2 linked regions of the Paludibaculum fermentans genome follow. The protein of the gene in region 2 interacts with the protein of the main gene of each other region in a pairwise test. Links are inferred from orthologs where the notes say so. Each region holds a gene or a part of one and is shown on either strand. Other genes may lie near its edges. The genes, in order: rlmB and IRI77_RS32075.

What was found.
Region 1: the proteins of IRI77_RS32075 (region 2) and rlmB interact in binary tests that used the Escherichia coli proteins (3 or more experiments, as listed by UniProt). The link is inferred for Paludibaculum fermentans from one-to-one orthologs.

Annotation. Positions count from the first base shown.
Region 1 is NZ_CP063849.1:5,454,817-5,461,179, forward strand. What follows is about bases 1,271-3,986. They hold rlmB (23S rRNA (guanosine(2251)-2'-O)-methyltransferase RlmB), read right to left. Parts: upstream 3,131-3,986; coding sequence 2,411-3,130; downstream 1,271-2,410. Other genes in these bases: IRI77_RS21470 (FAD-dependent oxidoreductase), read left to right, coding at 1,271-1,277; IRI77_RS21475 (class I SAM-dependent methyltransferase), read right to left, coding at 1,280-2,404; IRI77_RS21485 (MerR family transcriptional regulator), read left to right, coding at 3,243-3,674; IRI77_RS21490 (flagellar FlbD family protein), read left to right, coding at 3,799-3,986. In the rest of the region: more of IRI77_RS21470, read left to right, coding at 1-1,270; more of IRI77_RS21490, read left to right, coding at 3,987-4,035; IRI77_RS21495 (flagellar motor protein), read left to right, coding at 4,032-4,910; IRI77_RS21500 (flagellar motor protein MotB), read left to right, coding at 4,920-5,714; rnc (ribonuclease III), read right to left, coding at 5,734-6,363. UniProt on the Escherichia coli protein: Specifically methylates the ribose of guanosine 2251 in 23S rRNA.
Region 2 is NZ_CP063849.1:8,077,136-8,083,753, forward strand. The notes cover bases 2,601-5,571. They hold IRI77_RS32075 (NAD(P)H-hydrate dehydratase), read right to left. Parts: upstream 4,837-5,571; coding sequence 3,364-4,836; downstream 2,601-3,363. Other genes in these bases: IRI77_RS32065 (AI-2E family transporter), read right to left, coding at 2,601-2,930; tsaE (tRNA (adenosine(37)-N6)-threonylcarbamoyltransferase complex ATPase subunit type 1 TsaE), read right to left, coding at 2,936-3,367; IRI77_RS32080 (potassium channel family protein), read right to left, coding at 4,850-5,571. Outside these bases: IRI77_RS32055 (serine hydrolase domain-containing protein), read right to left, coding at 1-916; IRI77_RS32060 (helix-turn-helix transcriptional regulator), read right to left, coding at 973-1,806; more of IRI77_RS32065, read right to left, coding at 1,848-2,600; more of IRI77_RS32080, read right to left, coding at 5,572-5,860; IRI77_RS32085 (PP2C family protein-serine/threonine phosphatase), read right to left, coding at 5,865-6,618. UniProt on the Escherichia coli protein: Bifunctional enzyme that catalyzes the epimerization of the S- and R-forms of NAD(P)HX and the dehydration of the S-form of NAD(P)HX at the expense of ADP, which is converted to AMP.

The sequences.
Region 1 (6,363 bases), 2.6 Mb from region 2 along the record:
TCCTGGTGAAGGACTACGGCAAGGCGGAAGGGCCGCACAGGATCAAAACTCCGCCGCCAGGGTATGATCCGAGCCGCTATAAGTGGTCGCCCCTCAAGGCTTACCTGCCCAACGGCAAGGTGGACGTGCTGGCCATAAACTGGGGCAACGACTGGTCGGGCCCGCAGTGGGCCTACCCGGAGGCGGGCTGGCCGGAACGGGCCGAAATCGCGAAGAAGTATCGCGACTATGCCCTGGGGTTCCTCTACTACATCCAGACCGAGGGCAAGCAGCCCAACTTCGGGCTGGCCGACGATGAGTTCACCGACAACGGCAACTTCCCCTACAAGCTGTATGTGCGCGAGGCGCGGCGCATTCACGGGCTCTACAAGCTGACCGAGAGCGATATCCATAAGGACTTGCGGGGCAATGGGTTGCGCGGACCCCTGCACGACGATAGCGTCGCCATCGGGCTGTATGAGATGGACTCGCATAACGTGCAGAACCCAACCAATCGCGAGTCGCGGTGCTCCGGCGAGGGGGCCATCAACCTGGTGGATGTCACGGGTCCGTACCAGATCCCGTACGGGGTGCTGGTGCCGGTGAACCGCGAGGGCCTGCTGGTGCCGGTCGCCATCTCGTCGTCGCACGTGGCGATGACGTCGGTGCGGATGGAGCCGGTGTGGTCGGCCCTGGGCGAAGCGGCGGGGGCGGCGGCCGTGCTCGCCCTGAAGAAAGGCATCTCGTTTCGCGAGGTGCCGGTGCCCGAACTGCAGCAGCGGCTGCTGGCCTCCGGCGCCAAGTTATTCTTTTACCAGGACGTAGACGCGTCCATGGCACGTTTTGCGGCGATCCAGAAACTGAGCCTGCTGGGTGCGGTGGACGGCGACGAGAACTACCGGTTCCATCCGGAAAGGCCCATCACGGTGGGCGAGCTGTCGAGGCTGCTGGTGAAGGGCCTGGGGCTGCCGCTGAGCATCACGGGGGCGCACTTCCGCGACGCTCCGCGAGGGCACGAGGCGTTCAAGTATATAGAAACGCTATACGATGCCAGCACTTCATCGGGCCAGCCGTTCCTGCCCTTCGAGGTCCGGCAATACCTGACCTATGCGTCGTATAAGGACTCGCTGGCATTCGTCTACCCCGATGCGCCCGTGACGCCGGAGGTCTTTCGGAAGATGACCGAGGGCGCCCTGCGGCGGGCCGGTAAGAGTTTGAAGGGACAGAAGTTCGAGTTCGAGTCCAAGACTACGGTGCGGCGTGAAGAGGCGTGCGGAATGATCGACCTGCTGCGTTGAGGTCAGACGGCGGAGACGTCAATGGACTGGACGATGATGCCCAACTCGCGGGCGTCCATCTCGCTGGGCGGAATCGCCTTGTCGAGGGAGAACTGGAGCAGGACCGGGGCTCCGCTGGGCAGCGCGGGGAGTATGGCGCGGTAGACCATATCGCCCGGCTCGGGGTAGAGCATGGGTTCCAGCGGCCGGCCGTCGGCCCGGCAGCGCAGGGTGATGGGCCCCATGACCCGGATCACATCGCCCGAAAGGAAGAATTGTACTTGCAGCTGGAAGGTGGAACCGGGCTCGGCCGTAACGGTGGCGAGGGCCGAGAACTCGCGCTGGGTCCAGCGCCAGCCGCGCTCTTCCGCAGGGTGCCAGCCGGAGAGTAACTCCACGTTGGCCAGGGCCTTGCGGCTCTTCAGCAGGACGTAGGCGCGCTCGTCGTGCTCCGCCAGGCTGAGCGGGTTGGAGGTGCGGGTGTCGCCGTAGTACGACACATGCAGAGTCGACCAACCGGCGCGGCGGGCCAGGCGGCGCAGTCCGGCGGGGGTGAAGATCCAGTAGTTGCTGTTGTCCTGGTTGAGCTCGGAATCGTCCAGCAAGTAGGCCAGCGGCTGGGGATCGAGCCGCAGCCCCTCCGGGCTCTGGCGGGCTACCCGCGTACTGAGAACGCAATACTGGGCGGAGCGGGCAATCGCCTCCAGCACCTGCAGCGGGCTCTTGAGGTGATAGAGCACGCCCAGGCAAAGGACGAGTTGGTACGGCTCGAGTTCGAAGTCGCGGTCGAGGTTCGCTCCCAGGATTGTGACGTTCGAACCCAATTCCCGGGCGAGCAGCCGGATCCCCTGCATGCCGTTGAAATTGGTCGCCGGGTTGTCCAGGGCGTGGACGGTATAGCCGGCCTGGGCCAGCAGGAAGGAAAGATCCCCATCGCCTGCTCCGATGTCGAGGATGGGTCCGGCACCGGCGAGTTCCTCAAACGAGGCCGCCGAGGCGGCGAAGACCGGTGTGAGTTTGGTGAGATTCGAGAGAGTCTCGTACGGATACCAGGAGCAGTCGCCGGCCAGCCGGGTCTTGGCCGCCTGCAAAGAAGAGGCGAAGGAGGCAGCCAGGTCGAGGATTCCGCTCCAGGTCGGGATAGGCATGGGGTACTACGGGGTGGGAGGATTGCGGCGGCGCCAGTCAAAGAGCACCACTCCGGCGGCGACAGAGACGTTCAGGGAGGCGATCTGGCCGGCCATGGGGATGCGGATGAGGAAGTCGCAGTGGTGGCGGGTCTGCTCGTGGAGGCCGCGCCCTTCCCCTCCCAGGACGATGGCGGCGGGGTTGGTGAATTCTGTGTCGGAGTAGTTCTGTTTACCGCGCTCGTCGACGCCGTAGATCCAGAAGCCGTGCTGCTTGAGGGTCTCCAGGGCGCGGTTGATATTGTTTACTTTGACGACCGGCAGCAGGGCGAGAGCTCCGGCGGCGGCCTTGGCGACGGTTTCCGTGAGGCCGACGGCGCGGCGTTCCGGAATGACTACAGCCGTAGCGCCGGCGGCATGGGCGGTGCGGACGATGGCGCCCAGATTGTGGGGATCCTCCACGCCGTCGAGGACGACCAGCAGGCCCGGCCTGTTGAGCACGGACTCCAGCGTATGGGCGACCTGGGTGGACGGAACGGCCACAACTCCCTGATGGGGCAGGCCTTTCACGAGACGGTCGAGGGCTTCGCGGGTATCGAAACGGACCGGCAGCTTGGCGGCGCGGCAGAGTTCGATGATCTCCTGGAGGCGGGGACCGGCGGCTCCTTTGACGATGTGGACGCGGTCTAATGATTGACCGGCGCGTAAAGCTTCGCGAACAGGGTGGATGCCGGCAATGAAGGCCATGACGTTTTCATGGTAACGGAGGCGGGTGCTTCGCGCATCAAACAAAAAGAGCCGGAAATGGTTGACGCCGGGTTAGTCTTTCTCTAGGATGACGGTAGACTCCCACAACCCGATGGCCACCGCAGCGACCCGGCCGCAGCCGGTAGAGATTCCGAACAAACTGTATTTCCGGATCGGCGATGTCAGCCGGATCACGGGAATCAAGTCGTACGTTCTGCGGTATTGGGAAACCGAGTTCAACCAGCTCTCGCCGAAGAAGTCGGGCACGAACCAGCGGCTCTATCGCCGCAAGGACGTGGAGATGGTGCTGGAGATCAAGCACCTGCTCTATGAAAAGCGCTTCACGATCGAAGGCGCGCGGACTTTCCTGCATCAGCGCAAGTCTTCGCCCCGTTCGACCGCGAGCACACCCTCGACGCCTCCGCCGCCGGCCACGCAGAGCAGTCTGTTTGGGCCGGATCCGGTGCAAATGGCCGCCCGGGCCACGGAAAAGATGGCCGGCGTGAAAGCTGAGCTGAAAGCCATTCTCGAACTACTGCGGTAGTTGCCCTTCCCCGTCCATTCTTCCCCCTCCGATCTCGAATCTCGTTCGCTCACCGCCTGGACTTTGCCTGAAAAGGCTGAAGGAAGAGGGCGGCGGGACGATATGGGCAATTGAGGTCAACAGCATGGTCCGTCTGACGCGCATCAATCAGGCGCCGTTCTATCTGAACTCGGACCTGATCGAATTCATTGACACGACCCCCGACACGCTGATCACGACGGTGAGCGGCACGAAGATTCTGGTGGTGGAGGGTCCCGAGGAGGTAGTGCGGCGCGTGGTGGAATTCAGGCGGTTGATTCATCCCGTGGCGCGAGGGCCGGTTGGGGTGCCGGACCCGGCGCAGGAGATGGGCCGGGTATGAGCAAGCTCGCGGAGGCTAAGGAACAGCCGGCCACAGCGAAACAGGCAGGGCCGACGAGCGAAGGAAAGCGCCGGAGCAAGCTGGACCTGAGCACCCTGGGCGGCCTGGGCCTGGCGCTGCTGGGCATCCTGGGGGGCTACGCACTGGAGCATGGGCGGGCAGGCGACCTGTGGGGCGCCTCGGCTGCGTTGATCGTGTTGGGCGGCAGCATCGGTGCGACGCTGGTGGCCAATCCCGTGGGGCTGGTGAAGAGGGCGGCGCGGCGTGCCTCGAGTTTGATCTTCGAGTACTCCGACGACAGCCAGGAGACGCTGGACCGAATGGTGAACTACGCCATGCGGGCCCGCAAGAACGGTGTGGTGTCGCTGGAGCAGGAGGCGGCGGAGATCCAGGATCCATTCCTGCGGAAGAGCATGATGCTGGCCGTGGACGGCATGGACCTGCACGAGATCCGGGCCTCGATGGAACTGGAGATGGATGCCGCGGAACGGCGGCTGGAGGAGGAGGCGAAGGTGTTCGAGATTGCGGGCGGGTTTGCGCCCACCATCGGCATCATCGGCGCGGTGCTGGGCCTGATTATCGTCATGGGCGAACTTTCGGACATGAACAAGGTGGGCAAGGGGATTGCGGCGGCTTTCGTTGCAACGATTTACGGCGTCGGCTCGGCCAATCTGGTGTTTCTGCCGGCGGCCCTGAAGATCAAGCTGCGGGGGGCGGCGGAACGGGAAAAGCGGGAGATGATGCTGGAAGGGGTGTGCGGGATTGTCGAGGGGATGAATCCGAAGATGCTGCGCGGGAAACTGGAAGCCTTCACTGCGGGGGCGCCGGAGAAGCCGGAAGAACCGGCAGTGGATCCACAGCGGACCGCGGCATAAGGGCCGGCCATGGCTAGGAAGCGGAAGGCGGGCGATCACCCGAATCACGAACGGTGGCTGGTGTCGTATGCGGACTTCATGACGCTGCTGTTCGCATTCTTCGTGATGATGTACGCCAACTCGCAGACGAACAAGGAAAAGGCCACGCTGATCTCGCATGCCTTCCGGGAAGCGATGCAGGAAGGAACTCTCGGCCATGCCTTGTCCCGCCTGCTGAAGACCAACCCCGGTCAGCAGTTGCCGGTTTCGGCGCCGTTGGTGACGGTGCTGCCGCAGCCCGGCTCGAAAGCGCGGCCGGTGGAATTGCTGCCGTCGCTGCATCAGTTGAACGAGACGCTGAAGAAGGAGATTGAGTCTGGGCGGCTGGAGGTGCGGATGGAGCGGCGGGGCCTGGTGATCAGCCTGAAGGAGGCGACCTTCTTCCCATCGGGTGGGGACATCCTGGAACCGACGACGCTGCCGATGCTCGAGGTGATTGCGACCGAGATCAAGCGGTCTCCGAATCCGATCCGGCTGGAGGGTCACACGGATTCGATCCCGATCAAGACTTCGCGGTTCCGGAGCAACTGGGACCTGTCGGCGGCACGGGGCATTGCCATGCTGGAGTTGTTTGCTGAGCGGTTTGGCGTGGAGCGGAGCCGCATGGCGATCTCGGGCTTCGCGGACACGGCACCGGTGGCCAGCAACGAGACCGACGAAGGACGGCGCAAAAACAGGCGGGTGGATATTGTCGTACTGAATGAAGTGGCGGCGGCCCAGGAGCCGGTGCAGGCGGCATCCGCCAAGCAGGGCGCGGGCAAGTAAGGGGGGAGGGCCGGCGGGGCTATTTGGATTGAAGCGATTGAAGGTGCTGGAGCAGGAGTTCGGCGGCCTTCTGTCCGGCGGCCTTTTTGGAGGTGCCTTCCGACTGGGCGGTGAATTCGCGTCCGACGCGAGCCTCCACCATGAACGTCTTGGCGTGCTCGGGGCCGGTTTCCTGCACGATGACGTAGCGCGGCACGGGCAGTTTGAGCGACTGGGCCAATTCCTGCAGTGCGCTCTTGGCGTCGACCGGCACTTCGGCCTCGCCGAGCTGTTCGACGCGAATGCCGCTCCAGACGTACTTCTCGAGGAAGCGGCGGCAGACTTCGAGTCCAGCCACGGGGCCGGCGTCGAGGTAGAGGGCGGCAATCAGCGCTTCTACGGCGTTGGCGAGCAGCGCTTTCTTTCCACGGCCACCGCTCATTTCTTCGCCCCGGCCCAGCAGCAGGTAGTCGCCGAGTTCGATGGCCTGAGCGGTGCTGAGCAGGTGCGCGGCACTGACGAGATGAGCTTTGAGCTTGGAGAGTTTGCCTTCGGGATAGGACGGACAGAGGGTCAGCACGAACTCGCTGGCCAGGAAGCCAAGAACGGCGTCCCCTAGGAATTCAAGCTGTTCATTGTCGCGGATGGCGGATTCGGTGAGGTACGAATC
Region 2 (6,618 bases):
CCGCGACCTTGTTTCCGCCGTTGCCCTGCATCAGGAACGCGCCATATTTCTTCGTGCCCACCGGGAATGCCTTCACCCACCAGAGATAGCCATACTCGGTGTCGTCGTCCACCTCGGCATGAGGTTTGGTGGAGGCGGTCACCCACTCTTTGGAGACGATCTGCCGGCCGTTGGCCTGGCCCCCATGCAGGTACAGCAGCCCGAGCTGCAACAGGTCGCGGCTCCTCAGTTCCAGCCCGCCGCCGGTCTGCGCAATGCCCATCGGTGAAAACTGCCACTCCGCCTTCTTGATGCCCAGCGGAGCGAACAGATTGGCCTCCGCAAAGGCGGGTACAGTGGAGCGCGTCGCCCGCTCAATCACGCCGCCCAGCGTTGTCACCCCCGCCGTGCAGTAGCTGAAACTGCGGCCATACGGCGAGTCCTTGGGCTTCTTCACCCAGGCCGGGAAGCCGCGCACCGGCAGGTCGAGCGTAAACTTGATCCAGTCTTCGATCAGGTACATGCGCTCCTCGTTGCCGCGGGAATACTGATTCTCGTCACTGCACTCCAGCAGCGAACTCATCGTGAGCAGATCTTCCACCGTGATCTTCTCCTTGCGCGGATCGGGGTTGGCCACCGGGTGTTTATCGGGGAAGAACGCGAACACCGGCGCGTCCACGCCCGAGAGCAGCTTCCTGTCGATGGCGATGCCGATCAGCATGCTGGCGACCGTCTTGGTGGCCGACCGCGTATTCCGCAGCGCCTCCGGTCCGCCTTTGTCGAAGTACTCTTCATAGACGATGGAGCCGTGCCGGGCGACCACCACGCTGGTGATCTCCTTGAACTCGCCGGCCCGGATGGCCTGCGTCATGGGGGCGAGCGCCTGGGCCGATGCGATTCCAGCGGCGGCCAGCACGAGTAGGAAGCTGCGAAGCATGTCCTGAGTATTGGCCGGAAGGGCGGGTTCTGTCTTGTACCAGCGGAGCGGATTGGTCAGCGGGCAACATGCGCGCGGCGGTATTCGCTCGGCGACACGGCGAACGCCTTGCGAAAGGCCTTGGAGAAGTGGCTTTGGTCCGCGAAGCCCGCGTCCAGGGCAATCTCCGCGATGGGCTGTGCGTGACGCCGCAGCAGCCCGGCCGCGTGCTCCAGCCGGCAGTGCCGCAGATAGTCGCCAGGCGTGCACTGGTAGAACTCCCGGAACGTCCGGGCCAGGTGGACGGGATGAACACCCACGGCCTGGGCGATCTCCGAGACGCCGATGTTCTCGGCACAACGATCGTGGATCAGGTCTCGCGCGGTCTTCAGCCACGAGGGTGGTTGACGGTGCGGGCGGTCCGCCGCCCGCGCCATCTCCGCCATCAGCTCCAGGCACAGTCCTTCGGCGGCCAGCGGAGAAACCTGGTCCCACTGGCGGCACTCGTGGAACAAACGCTGCGCCAGTTGCAGCGGCGGACCTGACCGGAAGGCGGTGGGCTGGTCCAGGGGCTCCAGGAACTGCCGGATCCGCTGCAGGCTCTCGCCGGATACCGAGATCGTCAGAAAGCGCCCGTCCAGCGCGTGGAAGCGGTCCCGGTGCGTGGTCCCAGGCGGATTGTAGATCAGCAGCGGCGGCCGGCAGAGGGGCGGGGCCTTGGCCGCGGTGGAGATATACGTGCCATCCAGCAGCAGCACGAGATGCGCGTCTTCATGGGTATGCCGTGCGACCTCTTCCGCCGGCACGGTGGGCGTCAGTTCAGAGAGCGCGAACCCGCCAGCCTCTCGCTTCGAGGCACAGGCGCCAAGAAACTGGCCATGCGGCAGGACGAACGCGGCTCGTGGATCCATGAAGGGTATACGCGCCCGCGGACGGCGTGGTTCAACCCGCGCTAAGCCTGTTTGATCTCGAGCTCGACCATCGGCTGCGTATACTCCTCGCGCAGCATGCGGAAGACGGCGATGGCGACGGAGAAAATCACCGGTCCGGCGAACAGGCCGATGAAACCGAAGGCTTGCAATCCGCCCATCAGGGCGAAGAAAACGACCAGGGTATTCATGTCCGTGCGCCCGCTCAGCACCATGGGCCGCACGATGTTATCGGACATGCTGATGGCCAGGATGCCCCACAGCAGCATGAACAGCGCCTTGCCCCATGCGCCGTGGGCCAGCAGGATCAGCGCGGCCGGCGCCCAGACGATGGCGGTACCGGCCAGCGGCAGCAGCGAGCAGATGGCCGCAACGGAACCCCACAGGAACGGCGCGTGCAATCCGGTAAACCAGAACGCCAGGCCCGTGAGCACGCCCTGGACGACGCCAACGGCCACGAATCCATAGACGTTCGCCACGATGGCGTCCGAGATCGTCTGCAACAGCTCTCTGGTCCGCGATTCCGGCAGGGGCATCCATCGAAGAATCCCAGCCCAGATCGCATTTCCTTCCAGGAACAGAAAGAACATGACGAAGATGCTCAGCACCAGGTCGCCCAGCGTGCTGGTCAGGTTGCCCAGCAGCGAGCCGCTCCATTGCAGCAGCGAGGAGCTCATGGTTTGCATGCGCTGCAGGACCGCCGCCTGCACGTTGGGTGCCGGCATGCCCGTCTTCGCCGCCACCCACTGCACCGGCGGATCCAGCAGATCGTTAAGATACTGGCCCCAGCCGCCCTTTTCCGCGCTCTGCTGGGCCAGTTGATTGTAGGTCGTGCCCGCCTCGTTGATGATGGTGACGGTCAGCATGGCCAAGGGCACCAGAACGGCTGTGATCATCAGGAACGTGGTGAGAATCGCCGAAAGGGCAGGCCGCTTCAACCGCGACGAGATGGCGTGGTACAGGGGTTGAGCGGCGATCGCCAGCACGAGCGCGAAGAAAATGGGATGCAGGAACGGCAGCAGCAGCACATATACGAGAGCCGCGGCGGCAACCGCCAGAGCGGTCAGGGCGATCAGCGATCGACTCGGGCCGGAAGACTCAGTCATCTGCTTCAGGGTAGCTCAGTGACCGTCAGGACACGCGTTTCTTCCTCGATGGCCTCGATCCGGATCTCGATCCGTTCCGCCGGCAACAGGGCCGGGAAGCGCTCCGCCCATTCCAGCAGGACGACCGCCCGGCGCGAGAAGATCTCCTCCAGGCCGAGCGTCTCCACCTCCTCCATCGTGTCCAGGCGGTACAGGTCGATGTGATAGAGATCCCCCTCCTCGCCGTATTCGTGGATCAGCGGAAACGTCGGGCTCGAGACGTCGTCCGCCCTGGCGGAGCCCAGCCCTTCGGCAATGCCCTTGGCCAGTGTGGTCTTGCCCGCCCCCAGATTGCCGATCAGCAGGACGATGCACGGCCGGGGCCAGCGGGCGGCCAGCACGCGGCCCAGTTCAATGGTCTCTTCCTCGTTCGCGGTGGTGTAGCGTGTGCTGGTCATGCCTGTGTTTCGCGGATGGCGGCCGGCAGATACCGGATCAGGTCCGTCGCCGTCAACGACTGTTCAGTCAGCGCCGCCGCGCCCAACTCGCCGGATCGCCCGTGCAGCCACACCGCGGCCAGCACGGCCTGTTCCCGCCGGTCGGGCCACTGCGCCATCAGGCCGGCAATCAGGCCGGTGAGGATGTCCCCGCTGCCTGCCGTGGCCATGGCGGGCGTACCGCTGGGGTTGAGGAAGGCCCGTCCATCGGGGAAGGCCACCACCGTGCGCTGGCCCTTCAGCACCAGCACCACATTCCTTTCCATCGCGAACTTGCGCGCGACGCCCACGCGATCTGCCTGGATGTCCGTCGTCTTGCAGCCGGCCAGCCGCGACATCTCACCCGGATGCGGCGTCAGCACGCGCCACGGTCCCGGCCCATGAAACGCAGTGCCGGCCAGCGCATTGAGTCCATCCGCGTCGATCACCAGCGGCAGCGCGGATTGTGCGAACAAACGCTGCGCGACCCCCGCCAGATCCGGTTCCTGGCCCAGGCCCGGCCCAATCGCGAGCACGTCCTTACCGCCCGGATCCTGCCCGATCGACTGGGTCATCAGTTCCGGAGCCAGCGCCGTCACCGTCCGCCGCTCTTCTTCCGCCGTTGCCACGGTCACCAGCCCCGCGCCGATCTTCAAAGCAGCCAGGCCGGACATCGCCGCCGCGCCGCCTTTGCCCGGGGCGCCCCCAATCACCAGAACATGCCCGAAATCACCCTTATGCGAACCAGCAGGCCGCGGCTCGAACAGCCGCCGGAACTGACGCGGCTCCACGACATTCAGCCAGTACTCCGGACTCTTGTCCATCAGCGACAGAGGAGTGCCAATCTGCACCACATGCAGCCGGCCCACCCGGTCGCAGGTGGGTGGCACCACCTGTTCCAGCTTGGGCGCCGTAAATGTGACCGTATCCGCGGCCCGCACCGATTCACCGCCGTCGAACAAACCCGAAGGCACGTCCACGCTCACCACCGTGGCGCCCGGGAAGCCGCCGTTGATCTCGCGAATCCACTCCAGCGCCGGACTGCGCGCCGGACCCTGCAGGCCAGTGCCCAGCAGCGCGTCGATGACCAGCGTCGCCGCGCGCATCCGCGGCTCCAGCGTCCGTGTCACGCGCGTGCCCGTCACCTGCAGCATTTTCCAGTTGGTGGCCGAGTCGTCCTTGAACTCCGTCGGCGGATAGGCCAGGATCACGTCCAGCGAACGCGGCTTGAAGCGGATGCTCAACTGCCGGGCAATCACCAGCCCGTCACCGCCATTGTTGCCCTTGCCGCACACCACCACGATGCGATGCTGGTCCAGCGGGCCGTAGTTCCGTTCCAGGAACTCCACAAAGCGGCAGCCCGCGTTCTCCATCAGCACAAGACCGGGAATGCCCGCTTCCATCGTGAGACGGTCGATCTCACGCATCTGTGCGCCGGTGAGTACTTTCATGGTGTCCTCAGCCTTACGAGGCAGCCCCCGTCACACGGCTCTCCAAACGCCGCAGCGGCTCGTTCTCGCCCATCACGATGAGGTAGTCCTGCACCTCGATCAGCGCGTCCGCGGGGGGATTGAACACCATCTTACCGTCCGCGCGGCGGATTGCCAGCACAATCACCTTCAGTTCACTGCGGATCCGCAGGTCGGCCAGCGACTTGCCCACCAGGTCGCTGCCCGTTCCCACTTCCAACTGTTCAATGCCGACATCGAGCCCGATATTGGTGGTGGCGAAGTCGAGAAACTGGCGGACGTGCGGCTTCAGCAGCGACTGCGCCAGGCGCGTGCCGGTCATAACGTACGGCGCGAAAACAGCGTCCGCGCCCACCTGCCGCATCTTCCGCTCCGCCTCTTCTTCCGCCGCGCGCGCAGCCACGCGGATCTTTGGATTCAGCGTCTTGGCCGAAATCACGGCAAACAGGTTGTCGGCGTCCGTCGCCAGGGCTGCGATCAGGCCACGCGCGTGCGTCACCCGGACCTCGTAGAGCGTCTCGTCGCGCGTGGAATCGCCCAGGCACGCCAGGTAGCCCGCGCGCATCGCCCAGTCCACACGGTCTTCCCTGCGGTCGATGATGACGAGCGGTACGCCGGCCTGCCGCAGTTCCGCCGCCGAGCCCCGCCCCACACGGCCAAAGCCGCAGATGATGTAGTGATTCTCCAGCTTGTCGATCATCTTCTTTGCGCGCCTCTTCACCAACAGGTTGCCGAACTGCAGTTCGATGATGGTCTGCGTCATCACGCCCAGGGCCAGCAGCAGCATGCTGACGCTCAGCAGCATGTAGCCCGTATTGAACACCCGCGCCGCCTGGCTCAGCGGCCGGATCTCGCCATAGCCCACCGTGGTCATGGTCATGACGGCCATGTAGATGGCGTCCAGCACCGGGTAATCGGCGATGAAGATATACCCCAGCGTGCCCACGGTCACCGTGCCGGCGATGGCGGCGGCGACAAACCAGATGCGGCGAAACTGCGGGGTCACGATCTCAGACCTTTCGCGCCAGCAACAACGTCATATCGTCCTGCAACTCCGACGAAGCCGTCCACTTCGTGACTTCCTCCACGATCCTGGCCGCGATCTCGGCCCCGTCTTTGTCGGCATGCGCCAGCAGCAGCGCGATCAGGCGATCCTCGCCAAACATCTCGCCGTATGCGTTCTCCGGCTCCGTGATGCCGTCCGTGTAGCACACCAACAGATCGCCCGCTTCCAGCTTGACCCGGCTCTCGCTATATTCCGCAAACGGAAACGCACCCACCACCAGGCCGTTCGAATCCAGCAGCGTCGCCTTGCCGTCACGGACCAGGATGGGCGACAGGTGGCCGCCGTTCGTATAGCTCAGCGTGCTGGACACTTCGTCATAGACGCTGAAGAAGAACGTGGCGTACTTTTCCGGAGCCGTCGACAGATAGAGGTGCTGGTTCAGGTTCGACACCAACTGCGAAGGAGACACCCTCGGGGCCGCATAGCCCTCGCCCATCCCCACCGCGGCCGCGGTGGCCATCTCGGTGGAGTGGCGCAGTTCGCACCGCAGCGCCGATTGCAGCGTCGCCATCAGCAGCGCCGCCGAGATGCCTTTGCCCGCGACATCCCCGATCACCAGCGCGAGCTGGCTGTCGCTGATGGTCTGGTAGTCGAAATAGTCGCCCGACACCATGCGCGCCGCCGTGCAGAAGGACGTCACCCGCAGCGAACCCAAGCCCGACATCGGCTTGGGATGCAGTTGATCCTGCACCTCGCGC